DNA from 2 places in the Methylobacterium sp. Leaf89 genome. Region 1 is predicted to be linked to the other one. Evidence: predicted binding sites of a transcription regulator. Region 1 holds the regulator's gene; the other holds the start of a gene.

Region 1 (7,595 bases):
TGACGACGGCTGACGACATCAATCTGGACTTGAATGGCTCGTGATTCGGGCGGGAAGCGGATCGACCGGCCCGGAACCGCGCGTGTAGCATGCGCGCGGGCACGCGTTAAGGAATCGTCCTGTTCCCAGGATCGCAGGGCGCATCGCCGGCTCCCGGTCACGGACGCACGCCCGGAGGTTTTCGCGATGGCGCAGGCGCGGGCGACGACGGCGATGGGGCGCATCACGCGCCACCTCGCCGCGCGTCGCCCGGGCGCCGGGCCGATCCGCGACTGGTTCCGGGCGGGATGGACCCGCGAGATCGAGCAGCGCCGGCTCTTCGCCTGGCTCGCCGTCGCGTTCGGATGTGGCATCCTCGCGTTCTTCCTCGGTACGCAGGGGACGCCGTCGCTCCTGGCGCCGCTCGCGGCCGCCGCCTTGCTCGCCGCGACGACGCCCCTCCTCGTGGCGCGCCCGTTCGGCCTGGCCCTGGTGCTCGCCGCCGTCGCCGCCCTCCTGGGCTTCGCGGCGGCCGCCGCGCGGGTCCGCTCGGTCGACGGGCCGATCCTCGCCCGCACCACGATCGGTCCGCTGGTGGGCACCATCGAAGGGCTGGACGAGCGGGAGGAGGGGGCGCGCCTGATCCTCCGCGTCGAGAGCTTCGGCACCCTCGGCGCCGAGGTCCGCCCGGTCCGGGTGCGGGTCTCCTACCGCAAGGCGAATACCCTGAAGCCGGGCGACCGCATCGCCGCGACCGCGCGCCTGCTTCCGCCGCCGGAAGCCGCCCGCCCCGGAGGCTACGATTTCGCCCGGGATGCCTTCTTCCGTGAGATCGGCGCGGTGGGCTCCCTCGTCGGCAAGGTCGACCTGCGACCGCCGGCCGAGAGCGCGGACTGGCAGATCCGCCTCGCGGCCGCCGTCGACGTGGCCCGCAACGCCCTGACGCGCCGCATCACCGACGCCAACGGCGGACAGGCCGGGGCGGTGGCGGCGGCCCTGGTGACGGGCAAGCGCGGCCTGATCAGCCCCGAGACCAACGACATCCTGCGCGCCGCCGGCATCTACCACGTCGTCTCGATCTCGGGCCTTCACATGGTCCTGGCGGCCGGCGTGGTGTTCTGGCTCGTGCGGGCGCTCCTGGCCCTCGTTCCGTTCGCGGCGCTGCACTGGCCGATCAAGAAGATCGCCGCTGCCGTCGCCATGGTGGGCGTGACGGCCTACTGCGTCTTCTCCGGCTGGGACATCGCCGCCGAGCGCTCGCTGATCATGACCCTCGTGATGCTCGGCGCGATCCTGGTCGATCGCCCGGCGCTCAGCATGCGAAACCTAGCCCTCGCCGCCCTGATCGCCCTGGCCCGCGAGCCGGACGGCCTCCTCGGCCCGAGCTTCCAGATGTCGTTCGCGGCGGTGGCCGGCCTGATCGCCTGCGCGCCGCTGATCGCCGGACGCGGGCGACATCGCGACGGTGCCGGCCTGCTCCCCCGGATCGTCGCCCTGGCGACCGCGGCGGTCCTGGGAACCCTGGCCACGACGCTCGTGGCCCAGATCGCCACCGCGCCCTTCGCCACCTACCACTTCCAGACGGTGCAGCCCTTCGGGCTGGTGGGCAATGCGCTCACCCTGCCGCTGGTCTCCCTGGCGGTGATGCCGTCAGCGGTTCTGGGCATCCTCGCCTATCCGTTCGCGCTGGATCAGCCGGTCTGGTGGGCCATGGGCCTGGCGGTGCGGGGGATGCTGACCATCTCGACCTGGATCGCGGGCTTCGGCAACGCCGTCGTCGTGGTCCCGGCCTTCGGCACGGGGGCCCTCGGCCTCCTGGCCGCCGCCCTGATCGTCCTGACGCTCCCGGCCTCGTCGCTGCGCTGGCTCGGCCTCATTCCGGCAGCGATCGGCATCGCCTGTGCGGCTGCCCCGGATCGCTACGACATCTACGTCGATCGGGAGGGGGCGGGCGCCGCCATCCGCCAGCGCAACGGGCGGCTCGCCACCCTTGGCCGGCCGCCCCCCTTCGTGCTCGCGCAATGGCTCAAGGCCGATGGAGACGACCGACGGGTGCAGGACGTCACGGGGTTCGAGGGCGCGCGCTGCGATCGCCTGGGCTGTACCCTGACCACACCCGACGGCCGCGTGCTCGCCCTGACCACCGACAAGCGTGCCCTCGGAGAGGACTGCGCCAGGGCCGACATCCTGATCACCCGGCAATCCACGCCCGGGGGCTGCGCCGCATCGATCGTCATCGACCGGGATTTCCTGGGATCGCACGGTGCGACCGCGATTCGCCTCACCCGCGATGGGCCGCCCCTCGCCTCCGCGAAGCATCCCGGGGATGTCGTGCCCTGGCGTGCGACGCCTTTGCGCAAGCCGTTGGACCCGCCGGGAACGTCCTTGCCATCTTCTACACCGCCGGCGTCGGTCTTACCGGAAATCCCCGATCGCACCCGCGACCCGTCGGATCCGTCCGGCGATGAACCGGACGGGGACCCCCTTCAGTAGCGGCGCACCAGACTGACGAGACGTCCCTGGATCTGCACCCGATCCGGCCCGAGGACCCGCGTCTCGTAGGCCGGATTCGCCGCTTCCAGGGCGATGGACGATCCACGCCGGCGCAGGCGCTTCAGCGTCGCCTCCTCGTCGTCGATGAGGGCCACGATGATGTCGCCCGTATTGGCGGTGTCCTGCTTGCGGATGACCACCAGGTCGCCGTCGAGGATCCCGGCATCGACCATCGAATCGCCGCGCACCTCCAGGGCGTAATGCTCGCCGCCGGCCAGGAAATCCGGCGACATCGTCACCGAATGGCTCTGTTCCTGGATGGCCGAGATGGGCGTACCGGCCGCGATCCGACCCATCACCGGGATGGTCACGGCCCGACCGCTCTCGTCGGTGGCCTGCGTGGTCGGCAGTCGGGACACCGATGCGCCGGCCGGCAGGCCCTTGCCCTTGCCGCCTTCGACCACGCTCGGCGTGAAGCGGCGAACCTCGGAGGCCGGAGCGGCGCGCGGGGCGCCCGCATTCCCCCCGAGGCTCTCCGGCATCCGGATCACCTCGATGGCCCGCGCCCTGTTGGGCAGCCGGCGCAGGAAGCCGCGCTCCTCCAGGGCCGTGATCAGGCGGTGAATGCCCGACTTCGACTTCAGGTCGAGGGCGTCCTTCATCTCGTCGAACGACGGGGGAACGCCGCTCTCGCGCATCCGAAGCTGGATGAACTGGAGCAGGTCCAGCTGCTTACGCGTCAACATGCGGGACACTCTTCGTTAGCGCAACGGATCGCGGCGGGTGGCACTAGAAACAAACCACGAACACGTTAAACGTTCCGTAAGTGTTCTGCAAGGGTTCCCATCTCAAGCCTCTCGGGCCCGATCCGTTCGATCCCTTCGGGAAGGGCAGATCTGGGCGTCGCCCGAGCGCCACGCCGGCCTGCCGCTGCGGCCATCGCTGCGATCGAGTGGTGCCCCGATCCGACGAACGAGTTGGACGGCCGGCGTCGGGACCGGTCGGCAGGGCGCCGCGCCCTCGGGTCGATGGCCCGGCGACGATCGGTTCTGTGCCATCCTCTGCCGGCGTCGCCGACGGCGGGTCTTCGGCTAGCGCTGCCCGGTGCGCCCTGCCTTGGGCCGGTCACCCGAACCGTTGCCGCCCGTCTCGGTGGGATTGCGGGGATCCTGCCAGAAGGTATCGAACAGGCGCTGCATCGCGCGGGCGTTCTCCTGCTGCACCTCCAGGCCCGTCTGGAACATCTGCTGCATCACGTCGAAGGGCGCTTCCGTGGCCGACCTGTCCGGCGCGGCGGACTCCGGCCGGGGCGAAGCCGCGAGCCACGTCGACGCCGCACGCGGTCGCGCCTGGGGCGAGGGCGTCGCGGGCTTCGGGGCCTTGGCGCCGGAGTTCAGGAACGCCTGCATCATCTCCGACCAGGCATTGGGCGGGAAGCCGAAGGGGTTCGCCTCGGCGCGCGGGGCCGGCGCCGCGGCAGGCGGCTGGTTGATCATGACGTGGACGATCCCCGCCACCACCATGCCGGCCATGATCGGCAGCATCTGCTTCAAGGCCGGCATCGCCACGCCGCTGACGGCAGCGGCCTGCTGCAGAACGGCCTGACTCAGATGGGGCGAGCCGAAGAGTTGCTGGACCAGCATGTCCATCTGCGGCGTCGCGCTCGACGCCTTCGGCGCGGCGGGGCCGACGAGATTGAAGAGGTGGGCGAAGCCGGTCGGATCCTGGGCGACGTTCCGCTGCAGCCCCATCGTGAGGGCCGGAAGCAGGGCTTCCATCGCGCGCAGGCTCTGCTCCGGCGACAAACCGAACTGCCGTCCGAAACCCTGCGCGTTGGGGCCCGCCTGCGCCTGAAGGATGTCGAACAGATTGAACATGGCGGCCTCGCGGACGAACTGCGGCTTTCCCGGTCATCGACCCGGGCGCGCCGCGCGAATTCTGTCGCATCCGGTCGGTACTGACCAGCCCGGGCGCCTCACGACGGCCCGATTCCCCGTCGACGGGGGCCCGTATCAACCCGTTTCTTGCCCCGGACCCGCGATGCGCTTCCCTTCGCCCCTGATCGAGGCGCGCCTGGTGCGTCGCTACAAGCGCTTTCTCGCCGACCTGCAGCTTGCCGACGGGTCCGTGATCACGGCCCATTGCCCCAACCCGGGGGCGATGCTGGGACTTGCGGTGCCGGGCGCGCGGGCCCTGTTGTCCGACGTCCGGAGCCCGACGCGCAAGCTCCCCTTTTCCTGGGAACTGGTGGAGGCGGATCTGCCCGGCGGCCGGCAATGGGTCGGCATCAACACGATGCGGCCGAACGCCCTGGTGGCGGAGGCCTTCGCCGCCAGCGGCCTGCCCTGCCTCGCCGGCTACACGGGCCTGCGCCCCGAAGTCCGCTACGCCCGTGCCAGCCGGGTCGACTTCCTCGCCACCGGGGAGGGGATGCCGCCCTGCCATGTCGAGGTGAAGAACTGTCACCTGATGCGCAGCCCCGGCCTCGCGGAATTTCCCGATTGCGTCGCCGCCCGCAGCGCCCGCCACATGACGGACCTCGCGGCCGTCATCGAGGCCGGGGGCCGTGCCATGGTCATCATCGTGGTGCAGATGTGGGCGGATCGCTTCGATGCCGCGCGGGACCTCGATCCTGCCTTCGACCGGGCGCTTCAGGCCGCTCGGGCGGCCGGCGTCGCCGTCCACGCCCATCGCTGCCGCATCGACCCGGTCGGCATCGCCGTGGCCGACGCCATCCCGGTGCTGTAGGGCGCGCGTCCCAGAAGAACCGCGCGGGCCCGTCAGTCGGCCCGCTCGAAGATCAGGTTGAGGCGGGTGCGAGCGATCCGGCGATAGCCGTGCTGCTCGAGCAAGGCGGGCAGGTCGATCTGCCACTGGTCGGTGCCGTTCTCGACGATGAGCAGCCGCGGGTGGAGGCTCGCGGGGGCGGCCCGCAGGAAGGGTTCGAGGATCAGGTCCTCGGCGCCCTCGACGTCGAGCTTCATCGCGTCGATGCGCGCGATGCCCTCGCCGAGGGCGAGATCGAGCAGGGGCACGGCCGGCACACGAATCTGCGCGCCCTCGTTCGTCCCGACGATCTTCAGGCTCGATTCCCCCCGGTTGCGGGGATCCACGAACAGGGTGAGTTCCCCCGCCTTGTCGGCGACCGCGCAGGCCACCGCCTTGACCGTTCCAAACGGATTCTGAGCGATGTTGTAGGTCAGGCGGTCGAATACGTCCGGCTGCGGCTCGACGGCCAGGATCCGGGCGCGCGGCCCCGCGAAGGCCGCCACGAACAGCGCGTAGGCACCGATATTCGCGCCGATATCCAGGAAGGTGCAGCCGGGCTGAAGCTTCGCCCGGAGAAGTGCGCGCTCCTCCGGATCGAAGAACTGCGGCGTGAAGAGCACCTTCTTCTCGCAGTTGTTGTTGTAGGGGTAGAGCCGCATGCGGGCGCCGTAGCGTTCGACGTCCAGAGGGGCGCCGCGCAGCAGCCCGATCGCCACGCGGCGCAGGAACAGGGCGAGGCGTCGCCCGGCCCAGCTCGCGTAGGAGATCCGGCCCGTCTGCCGAGCGATGCGCGCGACGAGGCCTGTGGGAGCGTAAGTGCCGTAGGGCTGCGTGTCTTTCATCGTGCGTGCTGATGCCAGCGCACGGACGCGGCGGCAAGCGACGCCGCCGCGGGAGGATCGAAAGGTCCCGGACATTCCGGGCCGATCAGCCCGCACCGACCCCTCCGGGCGAATGCGGTCGGCCGCAGATCAGACCGGACCTTCGCGCCACTTCGGAAGCTGAGGACAATGGTCGAGACCGGATCTGGTGCTCAGACCTGTTCCATTGCGGCAACACCACGACCGAAACCCAGTTCGAGCGGCCCTGATTGCCCGAAAAATAGGCGTCTGCACAAAGGATAGCTTTGCCGTAACCGGGAACCTTTGAGAACGTCGCCGTAACGCAGATCCTCCCGCAGAGTTCCCATCGCCATGCAGCGCTCGCTTCTCGCCCTTTCCGCCGTCCTGCTGTCCTCGGTCTGCGCCTTCGCGGCCGACATGCCGGCGAAGGTGCTGGCGGTCCCTGCCCCGCCCGCGCCGTGCAAGGCCGAGATCACCTTCCCGGCCTATGGCGGCGTCATCAAGCAGAACCCGAACCCGTCCTGCCTGACGCTCGGCGCCTTCGGCGACGTCTATGTCGGCGGTGCGGTCACGGGCTACTTCTACACCCAGCCCAACCAGTACACGTTCTCGCCCGCTCCGCTGCCGAGTGACCGGGCCGGCCGCGTGGACGTCTCGAACCTGATGGGCTTCATCCAGAAGGCCGACGGCCCGTTCCAGTTCTACGCCGCCTTCGGCGCCTACTCGATCCCCGGCCTCGGCCTGCCGATCTACGGCACCTTCGACCAGACGGACCTGCTGTATTCCCCGGCGCCGATCGTGTTCGGAAAGTACGTGATCAACGACAACTGGTCGATCCAGGGCGGTCGGATGCCGACCCTGATCGGCTCCGAGCTGCCGTTCACCTTCCAGAACCTGAACATCTCGCGCGGCCTCCTCTTCGGCCAGGAGAACGTGATCAACCAGGGTGTGCAGGTGAACTACTCGGATGGTCCGTGGGCGGCCTCGTTCGCCGCGACCGACGGCTTCTATTCCGGCGAGATCAACTGGGTCACGGGTGCGATCACCTACAAGATCGACCCCGCCAACACGGTGGGCATCAACGGCGGCACGCACTTCTCCAGCTACACCAATTTCGACTTCGCGGACCCGTTCGGTCGTCGCGGCCTTCGCTTCCAGTACGCCACGCCCGTCTCGCTGCAGAACAGCAGCATCATCAGTGCCAACTACACCTATGCGGACGGTCCCTGGATCGTGACGCCGTACGTCCAGTACACCAACGTGGAGCAGAACGCCGTCCTGGGCCTCGCCGGCGCCGAAACCATCGGCGGCGCCCTCCTCGCCAGCTACGCCTTCACGGACAACTTCGCCCTCGCGGGCCGCGTGGAGTACATCAGCCAGAGCGGCAATCGCAACAATCCGTTCGGTCAGACCTCGGTGCTCTACGGCGCCGGTAGCTCGGCCTTCTCCTTCACCGTGACCCCGACCTTCACCTTCGATCGCTACTTCGTCCGCGGCGAGTTCTCGACCGTG
Region 2 (7,595 bases), on a different contig from region 1:
GCCGCACCGGCCACCCGACCGACATTCTGCGCGGCCATCTCGGCGGCGCCGACCACGGACCCGGCGCGCCCCGCCGTGCCCTCTGCCGTTCCCGTCATGGTCTGCGCGCTGCCCTGCAGCGCCCCCGCCGCCTGCGTGACCCGGCTCAGGATGCCGCTCACCGTCGACTCGAAGGACCGGGCGGTCTGCCGCAGGGCGGCCCTGCGCTGCGCATCGGCGCCCGCCCGCGCCAGCGCGGTCTCCGATTCCAGAGCCTGCATGCGCTCCATCTGGGCGCGGATGGCGCCCTCGGAGGCCGCCTGCGCCGCGAAGGCCGTCGCGAGGGTGCGGGCGACCCAGGCCAGCACGCCCGTTTCGAGGATCAGGATGACCGCGTGCAGCATCACGCGGGCGAGGTCAAAGCGCTGGGCGGCGCCGGAGAAGATCAGGGCCGGCATCGCGAGGTTCAGGGTGAGGTGGTGCCCGGCGACGGCGGCGGCGCAGGCCACCAGGATGGTCCAGTCGCACCAGGCGACGCTCACCGCCAGGCCGGCGAAGAAATACATGTGCAGGTCGACCTGCCACGGATGCCCGGCGAAGGCCGAGAGCAGGATCGCGGCCATGCCGATCAGGGACAGGCTGCTCACCAGCCGGGTCGCCGGGCCGATGGCGGAGCGCCGCCACATCAGCGTGCTGAGGCCGGCGAGGGCGCCGGCAACCGACACCGGCACCAGCATCGGATTGCCGGCGATCCAGGCCGCGAGCACGACGATCGGCAGGTGCAGCCAGAGGAGGCCGATGAGGAAGCGGCCGAAACGCTGCCGAAGGGTGTCGAGGGTCGTCATCGCCGGGTCGGATCCAGAGGGGAGCGTCGGGGTCTTCGGGTCGGAGCGATCAGGTTCGCGAGGCGGGCGTGCAGCCCGTCGCGAACCGGGCGTCGGGGACGAGCCGGGCTCCGGACGCGTCGAGCCGGGAGACGCGGTCGGAGGATCCGGCGCGCGCCGCCAGGCCGGCCGGCAGGATCGGGGTCGCGAGGATCGCCACGGGTCCGCGGAGCCGGTTCGGGCGATGGGCCTGGGCGTCGATCACGAGGAAACCCGTCCGCCTGAATGGTGTCCTGTGAGAATAGGGGCGAACAGTCTAAGGAGCGGTTACAGGGCCGTCTGGGATCGGGGAGGTCCCCGCGCCGGTCTGCCTGTCTCGTCCGATCGATCCGCGTCCTTCGTAACGACCGCCCCGCGCGGACGCATCGCGTCCGTTTGGTCCGACGAGAAGTCCGGATTTCCTTGCGACGGGTTTGTTCGGTCCGTCGCGCCACCGCGGTCGCCATCGCCGCGGCGCGGATTGGCATAACGCTCCGTTCACGGTATGTCCCTAACGCTCGGACGGCGCGATCTTCGCGCCCGGAGCCGCGCCAGCCATGACCCAGTCCGCATGACCGTTCCCGTTCGCATCCTCGGCATCGATCCGGGCCTGCGGCGCACCGGCTGGGGCGTCGTCACGGCCACGGGGACCAAGCTCGCCTACGTGGATTGCGGCGTCGTCACCTCGGACGGGGACTTGCCGCTCGCCCTGCGCCTGCGCGAGCTCTACGAGGGCATCACCCGCATCGTCGGGGCCTTCCAGCCGGACGAGGTCTCGGTCGAGGAGACCTTCGTCAACAAGGACGCGCAGGCGACGCTGAAGCTCGGCCATGCCCGCGCGGTGGCGCTGCTGGTCCCGGCGCTCGCCGGCATGCCGGTGTTCGAGTATTCCGCCAACCTGATCAAGAAGACGGTCGCGGGCTCGGGACATGCCGACAAGGTCCAGATCCAGGCCATGGTGAAGTTCCTGCTGCCGAAGGCCGAGTTCAGGGTGGCCGACGCGGCGGATGCGCTCGCCATCGCCATCACCCACAACAGCCACCGGGGCGCCCATGCCCTCAAGCGCCAGCACGCCCCCGTGGCCGGGACGAGCAGCCTGGCGGCGGCCCGCATCGCGGCGGCCCTGGCGCGCACCTGACCGCGCCGCGCCCTGGACTCCGCCCGGGCGCTTGTGCAGTGCCTCTGTGCGCGACGCGCGCGCGGGGCGGAGATCGAACGGAATGGCCCACCAGGGAACGACGCGGCCGGCGCTGCCGGTCGGCGAGACGCTGCGGGAGGGCGTGCGGTCCGCGCTTCCGGCGATCCGCGCCCTCGGCTCGGCGACCACCGCGGCGTTCCTCGTCGTCCTGGCCAAGGAGGCGGCCCACACGCTGATGGGCGACCCGACGCGGCCCGCGCGCTTCCAGGACGACCTCTTCCTGGTCGACGGCCTCTGCACGATCCTGCTCGCCCCCTACTGGATGGCGATGTTCCGGCTCCTCCTCGGGGCCGACGGCTCCGTGCGGGCGGTCGTGGCGGGCCGGGCGGGGCCGTTCCAGGACTTCCTCGCCCTCGAGCTGTTCTGGCTTCTGGTCAGCGGGGTGCTGGACCGGGGCCTCTCGCCGGAGCGGCTCGGTCCGGGTCCGCTGATCGTCGGCCTGCTCGCCTGGATCGCCCTCCTGCTCCTGCAGATCTGGACCAGCCTGCTCGCGCCGGCCCTGGCGGTCGGCGCCCCCGAGGCGACCCTGCGCGGCGTGCTCGCGATGACCCGCGGATCGGCCGCCCGGATCGGCGTGATCCTCGTGGCCACGATCCTGCCGCTCGGCCTCGTGGACCGGATGCTGCACGCGCCCGAGCGCTCCGGGGCCGACCTACCCCCCGTCGTCCTGGCCGTCCGGATCCTCGCCTCCAGCCTGATCGACATGGCGCTGCTCGTCCTGGTGACGGCCCTCCTCGCCGCGATCTACCGGCGCCTGGGGCCGTCGGGGCGCGGCCTCACTCCACGGCCTTGAACTCGCCCTCGAGCCGCAGGGACACCTCGTCGCCGAGGAGCGGCAGGAAGGCGTTGATGCCGAAATCCGAGCGCTTGATCACCGCCCGTCCGTCGAAGCCGACCGTGTAGGCCTGGTTCACCGGGTTGATCCCGGCCTGGTTGAAGGTGGCGTCGAAGGCCACCGGCCGCGTCACCCCCTTGAGCGTCAGGTCGCCGTTGACCCGCGCGGTGGCGGGGCTCGTCGGCTCGATGCTGGTCGCGGTGAACGTGGCCTTGGGGAACTTTGCGGTGTCGAAGAAGTCCGGCGCCTTGAGGTGCTGGTTGAGCCGGTCGTTGAGCCCGTTGACGCTGTCGGTGCCGATGGTGACCGTGAGGGTGGATTTGGCCGGCTCCTTCGGGTCGAGCACCGCCTGCGCGGTCACGTCGGTGATCTGGCCGTAATAGGTCGAGAAACCGAGGTGGCTCACCGACCAGGTGATCTTGCCGTGGGCGGAATCGAGCACGTAGGCGCCCGGACGCACCTGGGTCGGATCGCTGGAGGGCGCGGCCGGTGCCGGCGTGGCCGGTGCCGGTGTCGGCGTCTCGGCCGCCCGGGCCGCGCCGGCGGTGAACAGGAGCCCGGAGGCGAGGAGCAGCGCGGTCTGGCGCATCGAGACGGTCATCCGTGTGTGTCGGGCAGGGCGCCTTTGATTTCACGAACGCCGCGCGGCCTCAAGGCGGGCCGGCCGCCGTCGCGACGGAGCACATGGCGCTCGGGCGCGCCGGCCTGTAGGCAATCCGCCGACGGATGGGCATCCGGCGGCGCGAGGGATGGGCGAGGCGATGATCGGCAAGCTGAAGGGCGTGGTGGATTCCTATGGCGAGGATTTCGTGATCCTCGACGTGCAGGGCGTCGGCTACGTGGTCCACTGCTCCGCCCGGACGCTCCAGCGCCTGCCCGGCATCGGCGAGGCGGCGGACCTCGCCATCGAGACCCATGTCCGGGAGGACATGATCCGGCTCTACGGCTTCCGCTCGGATGCCGAGCGCGAGTGGTTCCGCCTGCTCCAGACCGTGCAGGGCGTGGGCAGCAAGGTCGCCCTCGGCCTGCTCTCGGTGCTCGAGCCCGCGGCCCTCGCCTCGGCCATCGCCATGGGCGACAAGGGCGCGGTGGCGCGGGCCCCCGGCGTCGGCCCGCGCCTCGCCGCCCGCCTCGTGGCGGAACTCAAGGACAAGGCCCCGGCCTTCGCGCCCATCGATCCCGCGGTGATCGCGCTGTCCGGCGCGGTCGAGGCCCGCACGGCGCCGCAGCCCGTCGCCGACGCCATCTCGGCCCTGGTCAATCTCGGCTACGCCCCGGTCCAGGCCTCCGCGGCGATCGCCGAGGCCCTCAAGAACGCGGGCGAGGGCGCCGAGGCCAAGACCCTCATCCGGCTGGGATTGCGCGAACTCGCCCGGTGACGGCCCGTCGATCGTTGGGGCGCGACGGAATTGTGCCCTTGACGCTCGCCATTCCCGTTGCCAGTTTGGAAGGAGACAGCTAACCTGCTGAAAGTAAAGCAGTTTTCAATTGTTCTAATCTACGCGCCAATCCGATGCACGGGCTCAGCTTTTGCGCTCTGGCGTCAGCACCGCCTCAGATTCGACGAAGTGGCCGGGTGAAACCCCCACCCGGCGGCCTCTACCCGACACGCGAGCCACGCACGAGTCACGGTCCCGCATGATCGTCTGTTCCTGCAACGTCCTGTCCGATCGCGCGGTGCGCGCCTGCCTGCATCGCGGCCCGGATTGTCCGCGCACGCCGGCCCAGGTCCAGGCCTGCCTCGGGTGCAGCCCGAAATGCGGGCGCTGCGCCCGGACCATCCGCGGCATCCTGCAGAACGCCCTCGAAAATGCCCGCGATGAGGCCGCGCATGCGTGCACGGCGACTTGCGCGAGCTCCTGTAGTTTGGTCAAGGTCCAGGCTGCGGAGGAGGGGATCGCCGCCTGAGCGCCCATTCCGGGTGCTGAAGCTCCCCTCCGGCTGAACGTGCCTCAAGGGAGATTGGGCGGATGAAGGGTGATGCGAAGGTCGTCGAGTACCTCAATCGGGGACTGCGCAGCGAGCTCACGGCGGTCAGCCAGTACTGGCTCCATTTCCGCATGCTCAACGACTGGGGTTACATCGAGCTCGCCAAGTTCTGGCGCAAGGAATCCATCGAGGAGATGAACCACGCGGATCGGTTCGTCGACCGGATCCTGTTCCTCGACGGCTTCCCGAACCTGCAGGAACTCGATCCCCTGCGGATCGGTCAGAATGTCCAGGAGATCATCGAGTGCGATCTCGCCGCTGAGAACGAGGCGCGCGCGCTGTACCTCGAGGCGGCCAAGTACTGTGATTCGATCAACGACCGGGTGTCGAAGCGCCTGTTCGAGGATCTGGCCGAGGACGAGGAGGGCCATATCGACTTCCTCGAGACGCAGCTGGAGCTGATCGGCCAGATCGGCCTGCCGCTCTACGCCCAGAAGCACATCGGCGGCCTGGAGCCGATCGCTCCCGAAGCCGAATAAAGGTAGGAATGATGGGGCGCCGGGCTTCGAGGCCCGGCGCTCAAACGGATAGGACGCGAAAGTAGATATCGCGCAGGGGCAGCACCGCCTGGATCGTCGAAAGATCGAGGACCTCATCGAGGCCATCGATCACCCGATACCCGCTCCAGCGTCCTTCGATGCGGTCGAAGACCTCGAGATGCGGCCGGTCCCGCGCCACCAGCACATAGTGCTGAAGTGAGGCGAGCTGCTGATAGACGGCCCACTTCTCGAAGCGATCCCGGGCCTCGGTCCCAGGCGAGAGCACCTCGACCAGGACCGTGGGATTCTCAACAGACGTTGCGCCTGGTTCGATGTCGCCGCAGACGACGAGCACATCCGGAAGCATCGCGGCCTCCAGGGTTTTGCTCTTCATGTAGAATGTTTCGGTGAAGGTCTGGCAGGACGATCCCTTCGCGCGAAAACCGACTTCCAGGCCCAGGGCGATGTTCTGGACGATCCGCGCATGCTCCCAGCGCGCGCCGACCATCATCCGGACCACGCGTCCCCCGATCAGCTCCCAGCGCTCGTTACGGGGCTTATCGGCCAGCAACTCCTCGAAGTCGTCGAGGGCCATCCGTTCGAATTCCTGCGACGCACCGCCCACGGGAAGCTCTCCGCCTGCGACGAACCAGCGCCCCACACGCCCTGCGCCGCGACGGGAATGTAGCGCGAACGGCGCCGTTATGCGACATCCGCCAGGAGAACAGATGATGGACGCTGGCCCCGGCCCCCACCGAGAATCCGTGTGAGCAAACCTGCGAGACCCACCTCGAAGGCATCGGCGCCCAAATCGCCGACCCTCCATCCGCTTCCCGAATCGCTCCTCACGCCCGAGCGGCGCGAGGACGACCTGGAGCAGTCGATCCGGCCCTTGAGCCTGTCCGAATTCATCGGACAGCGGGCGGCGCGCGCCAACATGAGCATCTTCATCGAGTCGGCCAAGAAGACCGGTTCGGCCCTGGACCACGTGCTGTTCGTCGGGCCGCCCGGCCTCGGCAAGACGACGCTGGCGCAGATCGTTGCCCGCGAACTCGGGGTGAACTTCCGCTCCACCTCCGGCCCGGTCATCGCCAAGGCGGGCGACCTCGCCGCCCAGCTGACGAACCTGGAAGAGCGCGACGTGCTCTTCATCGACGAGATCCACCGCCTCAATCCGGCGGTGGAGGAGATCCTCTATCCGGCGATGGAGGATTACCAGCTCGACCTCATCATCGGCGAGGGGCCGGCCGCCCGCTCGGTGAAGATCGAGCTGCCCAAGTTCACCCTGGTCGGGGCCACCACCCGCGCCGGCCTGCTGACCACGCCCCTGCGCGACCGGTTCGGCATTCCGATCCGGCTGGAATTCTATGACGTCGACGAGCTCGAGCTGATCGTCAGCCGGGGCGCCCGGGTGCTCGGCCTCGGCATGTCGCCGGAGGGCGCCAACGAGATCGCCAAGCGCGCCCGGGGGACGCCCCGCATCGCCGGGCGGCTGCTGCGCCGGGTGCGCGACTTCGCCATCGTGGCCGATGCGCCCACGGTGACCCGCGCCATCGCCGACCGGGCGCTGCAACTCCTCGACGTCGATCCGGCGGGCCTCGACGTGATGGACCGCAAGTACCTGACGATGATCGCGAGCTCCTTCAACGGCGGGCCGGTCGGGATCGAGACCATCGCGGCCGCGCTGTCGGAGCCCCGCGACGCGATCGAGGACATCATCGAGCCGTTCCTGATCCAGAAGGGGTTCGTCCAGCGCACCCCGCGCGGGCGCATGCTCACGCCCCACGCCTTCCGCCACATGGGCTTTCCCGAGCCCCGGCGCGAACCGAGCGGGCAGTTCGGCCTGTTCAACGCCGGCGATCCGGACGCCTGAACGGCGTGCGGCCGAGGGATCGTACCAAATCCTTCCGATCCCTACGGGATGGCGGATTTGGGCTTCGCTCGAGCGGACCCCGTATCAGGCCGCGTCGCGCTGGTGCGTCCGGTCGGACCGCGCGTCCGCGCGATCCGGCGGGGCGAAGGTCCGGCGGGTCAGGATGTCCGTGAGGTCGGGCGCCGGCCGGGCCCGACTGAAGAGGAAGCCCTGCAGCGCGTCGCAGCCTTCCGCCTCGAGGAGGGCGGCCTGCTCGGCCGTCTCGACGCCCTCGGCGACGACGCCCATGTTGCAGGCCTTGCCGAGGCCCACCAGGGCCCGGACGATGGCGATGGCGCCCCCGTCCTGCCCGAGGGTGCGGACGAAGGACTGATCGATC

Evidence for each region. The regulator LexA, encoded in region 1, represses DNA repair genes until DNA is damaged. The targets are predictions, from matches to a motif close to TGTTCNNNNTGTGTTCNG.
Region 2: ruvC (crossover junction endodeoxyribonuclease RuvC) is a predicted target of LexA. The motif match lies at 1,338-1,355, and genes of this name have one in related genera.

What each region holds. Positions count from the first base shown of each region.
Region 1 is NZ_LMML01000032.1:20,812-28,406, reverse strand. Features, by position in the region: gene gltX (glutamate--tRNA ligase) at 1-19, opposite strand, end outside; gene ASF18_RS22410 (ComEC/Rec2 family competence protein) at 214-2,472, shown strand; gene lexA (transcriptional repressor LexA) at 2,466-3,218, opposite strand; gene ASF18_RS22400 (DUF937 domain-containing protein) at 3,564-4,349, opposite strand; gene sfsA (DNA/RNA nuclease SfsA) at 4,513-5,220, shown strand; gene ASF18_RS22390 (FkbM family methyltransferase) at 5,253-6,083, opposite strand; gene ASF18_RS22385 (outer membrane beta-barrel protein) at 6,429-7,595, shown strand, end outside.
Region 2 is NZ_LMML01000028.1:586,689-594,283, forward strand. Features, by position in the region: partial or broken gene ASF18_RS13960 (chemotaxis protein) at 1-824, opposite strand, end outside; gene ASF18_RS13965 (hypothetical protein) at 874-1,068, opposite strand; gene ruvC (crossover junction endodeoxyribonuclease RuvC) at 1,414-1,980, shown strand; gene ASF18_RS13975 (hypothetical protein) at 2,063-2,833, shown strand; gene ASF18_RS13980 (YceI family protein) at 2,817-3,464, opposite strand; gene ruvA (Holliday junction branch migration protein RuvA) at 3,637-4,254, shown strand; gene ASF18_RS13990 ((2Fe-2S)-binding protein) at 4,514-4,783, shown strand; gene bfr (bacterioferritin) at 4,846-5,343, shown strand; gene ASF18_RS14000 (Uma2 family endonuclease) at 5,384-5,938, opposite strand; gene ruvB (Holliday junction branch migration DNA helicase RuvB) at 6,215-7,216, shown strand; gene ASF18_RS14010 (EAL domain-containing protein) at 7,301-7,595, opposite strand, start outside.